2 regions of the Colwellia asteriadis genome follow, and region 2 is predicted to be linked to the other one. Evidence: predicted binding sites of a transcription regulator. Region 2 holds the regulator's gene; the other holds the start of a gene.
The links. The regulator MetJ, encoded in region 2, represses methionine synthesis genes. The targets are predictions, from matches to a motif close to TAGACGTCTAGACGTCTA.

Region 1: metA (homoserine O-acetyltransferase MetA) is a predicted target of MetJ. The motif match lies at 1,515-1,532, and genes of this name have one in related genera.

The regions. Positions count from the first base shown of each region.
Region 1 covers NZ_BAAAFA010000003.1:93,369-96,804, reverse strand. Annotated here, with positions in the region: gene recA (recombinase RecA) at 1-990, shown strand, start outside; gene metA (homoserine O-acetyltransferase MetA) at 1,625-2,575, shown strand; gene metH (methionine synthase) at 2,669-3,436, shown strand, end outside.
Region 2 covers NZ_BAAAFA010000012.1:82,163-85,598, reverse strand. Annotated here, with positions in the region: gene metL (bifunctional aspartate kinase/homoserine dehydrogenase II) at 1-208, opposite strand, end outside; gene metB (cystathionine gamma-synthase) at 241-1,398, opposite strand; gene metJ (met regulon transcriptional regulator MetJ) at 1,652-1,981, shown strand; gene ABD005_RS16250 (hypothetical protein) at 2,148-2,633, opposite strand; gene ABD005_RS16245 (aldo/keto reductase) at 2,788-3,436, opposite strand, start outside.

The sequences.
Region 1 (3,436 bases), on a different contig from region 2:
GGTAAAGGTTCAATCATGAAGCTTGGTGATAACCATACCATGGACGTAGAAACTATTTCTACAGGCTCATTAGGGTTAGACATTGCTTTAGGTGCTGGCGGTTTACCATTAGGTCGTGTCGTTGAAATTTATGGTCCTGAATCAAGTGGTAAAACTACCTTAACACTTGAAGTTATCGCCGAAGCACAACGTAATGGCAAAGTATGTGCGTTTATTGATGCCGAGCATGCACTTGATCCTATTTACGCTGAAAAATTAGGTGTAAATATTAGTGATTTACTTGTATCGCAACCTGATACTGGTGAGCAAGCGTTAGAAATTTGTGACATGTTAAGTCGTTCAGGCGCGGTTGATATTATTGTAGTTGACTCTGTGGCTGCATTAACGCCAAAAGCAGAAATTGAAGGCGACATGGGTGACTCACATATGGGCTTACAAGCACGTATGTTATCGCAAGCAATGCGTAAATTAACGGCGAACTTGAAAAAGTCTAACACTATGTTAATTTTCATTAACCAAATTCGTATGAAAATTGGTGTCATGTTTGGTAACCCTGAAACCACTACAGGTGGTAACGCATTAAAATTCTATGCTTCAGTACGTTTAGATATTCGTCGTATTGGTGCGGTTAAGAATGGTGACGAAATAGTCGGCAATGAAACACGTGTTAAAGTGGTTAAAAACAAAATTGCTCCACCATTTAAGCAAGCTGAATTTCAAATTCTTTACGGTCAAGGTATTAACAGTCTTGGTGAGTTAATTGAGTTAGGCGTTAAAAACGGCTTTGTTGAAAAAGCGGGTGCGTGGTATAGCTGTAATGGCGAACGTATTGGCCAAGGTAAAGCTAATGCCGCTAAATATTTAGAAGAGCATCCTGAAATGGCCAAGGATGTTGATACTAAGTTGCGCGATATGTTTTTATCGAAAGCGTTACCTGTAGTAGAAAGCCCAGAAGTGACAGAGCAAGAAGAAGACTTTTTAGCTGAGTAGTTAATAATTGTAGGCTTAATAGCCCTCATAGCACTAAACCAGTCACATCATATCTTAATAACGCAGCTTTAGACGTAAAGCTGCGTTTTTTATTGCTAGCCTTAAATTAATCGCACAACCTCATTTTACTAATCATATACTATTAATCATTTAGTCGTCTGTTCTCACTTCCTCATTACTCAGTTTTACCTAGGTTATATTGACTTAGACGTTTAAGCTGCCGCAGACGCCATCTTTAATTTAATTATAAGTTAACCTGAGAACGGCTTAATAAATGCTTCTCTAGCTGCTATTTTTCCTAACTTCTTCGTTAAATTTATTGGCAATAGGCCAGCTATTGACGCGAAATTTACCTTGCTTATCATATGAAAAGAAGAAAAACGGTCAAATCGATAATTGGTAATGTGATTCCTTCTTATATTTCAATATATTAAGGGTTATTTACCGAATTCAGGTTAAGTTAGTGAATACTGTGATGGTTGTTTGCTTTATACAGTTTTATATTACGATAGTGTTAGTGGTTATAGACGTCTATACGTTTAGATGTTGACATAGCTAGCAATCTAAGTAACATTGCATTATGTCGTCATTGTGTACTTTAGTTAGTGCTGTTTTATCTTAAATAGGTGTCCTTATGCCCATTAAAATACCCGATCAATTACCTGCATTATCTGTACTCGCGAATGAAAATATTTTCGTGATGTCAGAAAACCGTGCTGCGAGCCAAGAAATTAGACCTATGCAGGTGGCTATTTTAAATTTAATGCCTAATAAAATTGAAACTGAAGTACAAATACTACGAATGCTGGCTAATACGCCACTGCAAATAAACGTTGAGTTTGTTCGTATTCACGCAAACGAATCTAAAAATACGCCAAAAGAGCATTTAGAGAACTTTTACTATTTGTTCGATGATATTAAGCATAAACAATACGATGGCTTAATTATTACCGGCGCGCCATTAGCATTAATGGATTATAGTAAAGTGACCTTTTGGGACAAAATATGCGAAGTTTTTGACTGGGCTGAAAAAAATGTCACTTCAACCATGTTTTCTTGTTGGGCAGCACATGCCGCTTTATATCACCATTACGGTTTGAACCGTCATTTACGACAACAAAAATTGTCAGGGGTTTATCAGCATTACCCCTTAGTACCAACCGAAGAGTTAACCCGAGGTTTTGATGAGAGCTTTAATGTGCCACACTCACGTTATGGTTATATTGATGAAACCGATTATCAAAAAATTGATGATTTAACTATTTTGGCGCAGTCTGATGAAGCTGGCGTTTACTTAGTTGCAAGTAAAGATAAACGACAAGTGTATTTAACCGGTCACCCAGAATACGACACAGTAACTTTACATGAAGAATACCTTCGAGATTGTAAGAAAAGTAGCTCAACGGAATTACCAGTAAATTACTATCAAGACAATAATGTTAACAACAAACCGATGAGTTCATGGCGAAGCCATGGTTGTTTATTATTTACTAATTGGCTTAATTATTATGTTTATCAGATAACGCCATATCAGCTAGATGCTGATAATATGAGTGCTACTTGGAAAAATAAAACAGCAGAGTAAAAGTAGCTCAGTAGCATAAACTAAATAAAGCGGTGAATAAGCTATGCTTGACACGCTATTCAGAATTAAGAACACGATTACTTTGGATTAGATATGAAAAACCATCCCTCATTTGCATTATTTGAAGAGCAATTAGCTAATAACATCCTTATTCTTGATGGTGCTATGGGCACTATGATCCAAGCGTACAAGTTTGAAGAGCAGGATTTTCGCGCAGAGCGTTTTGCTGATTGGCATACCGATGTAAAAGGCAATAACGATATGTTAGTGCTAACACAACCTGAGGTGATTAAAGCAATCCATCTTGAGTATTTAGAAGCCGGTGCCGATATTCTTGAAACTAATACGTTTAATGCAACCACTATTGCCATGGCCGATTACGACATGGAAGAGTACAGTGCTGAAATTAACCGTGTTGCAGCACAAATAGCGCGTGAAGCAGCAGACGAATACAATAAGAAAACGCCAGATCGTCCGCGCTTTGTGGCAGGCGTTTTAGGTCCAACAAACCGCACTTGTTCAATATCTCCTGATGTAAATGATCCTGCGTTTCGTAACGTTACCTTTGATGAATTAAAAGATGCTTATATCGAGTCTACCTTAGCGTTAATTGAAGGGGGCAGCGATATTATTCTAATCGAAACTATTTTCGATACCCTAAATGCTAAAGCGGCTATTTTTGCAGTAGAAACAGTATTTGACCAGCTAGGGCAACGTTTACCTGTGATGATTTCAGGAACGATTACCGATGCCTCAGGTCGTACTTTATCGGGGCAAACAACCGAAGCATTTTATAATTCTTTACGCCATGCTAAGCCAGTATCATTTGGCTTAAACTGTGCGTTAGGCCCAGTTGAACTT
Region 2 (3,436 bases):
CAGTAGTTTTACCGTTTGCTGATACCACCACAATATCGTTCAACTGACAATGTTGACGAATAATCTCTAAAACACGTTTAATACACTCTGCAGTGGCTAATGAGCTACCACCAAATTTATGTACATGAATTGCCTGTTTTGCCAACTTATTTTCAGTGGTGTTACCTACCGCAAATTCATTTTCTAGTACGATACTTTCTTGTGTCATTCTCTTGCCCTATTTACTCTATCTATCGGCTTTTATTGTTGGCTTTGCGCTAAAGCGTGTGCTAAATCCGCTAAAATATCATCTATATCTTCAATACCTACCGAAATTCGTACTAATGATTGAGTAATACCTGCTTCTAATTGTGCTGCTATTTCCATACCCGCGTGAGTCATGGTTGATGGGTGGCTGATCAAACTTTCAACCCCGCCAAGTGATTGCGCTAAGGTAAACAACGCAATATTATCGAATAATTTTTTAACTGCCTCAACGCCACCTTTTACTTCAAAACTTAACATAGCGCCAAAATTAGATTGTTGTTTTTTCGCAATTTCATGGCCAGGATGATCGCTAAAGCCAGGATAATAAACGGCATCAATCGCAGCATGATCTTTTAAGAATGCGGCAACTTTGTCAGCATTTTCTTGATGTTGTTTCATACGAATAGGTAAAGTCTTCAAACCTCGCAATGCTAAAAAGCTATCAAATGCGCTGCCAGTAATACCAATACAGTTAGCCCACCAAGCTAATGTTTCACCAAGCGCTTGCTCTTTGGTTACTAAAACACCGCCAACCACATCACTATGACCATTAATATATTTAGTCGTCGAATGAAAAACAATATCAGCCCCTAACGTTAAAGGCTGCTGTAATGCTGGAGATAAAAAGGTATTGTCTACAGCAACTAATGCACCAACCGCATGGCACGCTTTGGTTACTTCTTCAATGTCAACTAAACGTAATAATGGGTTACTTGGACTTTCTAATAAAACTAACTTAGGCTTTTGCGCTAAGGCTTCGGCCAATGCCGCTGCATTATTTTGATCAACCACAATTAGCTTAAACTGCCCGCGCTTAGCTAGGTGAGTAAAAAGTCGAAAACTCCCACCATAGCAATCATGTGGGATCACAACAGTATCTTCTACTGACAACAGCTGACAAATTAAATGTACAGCTGCCATACCGGTACTGGTAACAATACCAACACTACCCTGCTCCAACTCAGCAATAGCTTCAGCAAAAGTTGCTCGCGTTGGGTTACCGGTACGCGAATAGTCAAACTGTCTTTTTTCATTAAAACCTTTAAGTGAATAAGTACTCGATAAATGGATAGGAGCAACAACCGCACCATGGTGTTTATCGGTATTAATACCTGCTCTTACTGCCGAAGTGGTAATATTTTTAATCGACATAATAATTTCCCCATTTAGCGTTTAATAACGCATTCAATTAGTAGCTCATACTTGTTGTAAAAGTACGCTGTAGTATTAACAAATAAAGTGAATTAACGTTTAGATGTTTGGACGTCTATAACTCTAAACATTTTAGCTAAAACGGTCAAGACATTTTAGACATCTAAACTTCTACTTGACTGCTTTTTCGCAACAGGTAAAATCTACGCTATCACAACCTAGTTGTACATCATAACAATACAGAGGAATAACCATGGCTCAGTGGAATGACGAGTATATAAATCCCTATGCCGAGCACGGTAAAAAGAGTGAGCAAGTTAAGAAAATTACCGTTTCTATTCCTTTGCGAGTATTAAAAGTATTAACTGACGAACGCACTAGACGCCAAGTCAATAATTTACGTCATGCAACAAATAGTGAATTATTGTGTGAAGCTTTTTTACATGCTTTTACCGGACAGCCTTTACCTGATGATGAAGACTTAGCAAAAGATAATAATGAAAAACTACCAGCCAGTGTCCGTCGCTTACTTGAAGCAAAAGGAGTTACTGACTTTAGCGCTTATGAAGTAGATGATGATTAGCCTCTTCTAAAGGCTGTTTTTCATATAAAACCAATACGCTAAAAAAGCTAAAAGGCACTACGAAGGTGCCTTTTTATGTTGTAAAAGATGAGAATACTAAAAATTGTAAAAGTTACTTAGAAAAATCAACAGCTCCTAATACATAACTGTATTTAACCTAGGAAAACTAGCTCAACCAATTGTTTTTACGTGCAACAATGGCAACTTTTAAAAAGAGTAACGCAAAAATAGTTACCATAATTGGCATAATCAAACCACTAGGACCAAATACATCAAAAGCGTTAGCAATAAAAAACGCGTGATACATTTGCACCACAATACCTATCAACGATCCTACAAATAAATTTACTGCCCACGACATTTTAAACAGCAGCATAAAGCTTGCGGTAGTTCCCGCAAAAACAGCAACAGCAAAAGCGCCATTCGCCCAAAGAGGCATATTTAAATACATTGCTTGCTCTGCTGGGGGTAATTGCTCGAGCAATTCAGGAGTAATCGTTATCTGACTAATAAACGCAAGCACACCAATAAGATTCCATAACAAAGCGATAATTGCTACTACCATAAACCATTTAGGTACCGGCACTGATAGCTCACCATCTAGAGTCTCTACTTGAGTTTTAGCATTTAATGTTTCTTTCTGACTTTCCATGTTCACCTGTCTTTAACGTCTAATAATATTGAGTTGCTTAAACAACTTTTGCTTTAATAAGCATAGTAGCCCTAACTTAAAAGTAAAATAGCACCAAGCTATACTTAGACCTAGACTCAGACCTAGACTCAATCTTTGCCTTTGGTTAATTGCATTAAGCCACGCCATGACCTTTAGCGGCAACCCAAACTCGATACCATTGTTCAGCATTCATTGTTAAGGTTATTGCTCCCGTTGCTTCTTTAATTCTCTCTAAATTTCGGCTTCCAAGTAATGCTACAGGCTTTGAAGGGTGCTTTAATATCCAAGCATAAATAACTTGCTCTATCGAGCTTGCACCGATTTCTTCTACTAACTCATGCAAAGTTTTATGCAAGCGTATTGCTTTTTCACTGTTTTTATCGAAAACGCTACCGCCAGCAAGACAAGACCACGCCATTGGACGAATCCTTAATCTTTGTAACTGATCTGCAGTACCATCTTCAAATACATTGAAATTAAGTGGGTTTATTTCAACTTGATTGGTAATTAGCGGTTTAGAAAGCCGTGATTGTAATAATTCAAATTGACTTGCACTGAAGTTTGAAACACCAAAGTGCTTCACTTTGCCACTTTGATGTAAGAGTTCAAATGCCTCTGCCACCTCATCTGCATTCATTAGTAAATCAGGGCGATGTACTAATAACGCATCTAACTGTTCAACGCCTAAACGTTTTAGTGAGTTTTCTGTTGAGGTAATAATAGCTTCTTTGCTACTGTCATAATGAGAGACTCTATTACTATCTGGACTTGGCGCTACGCCA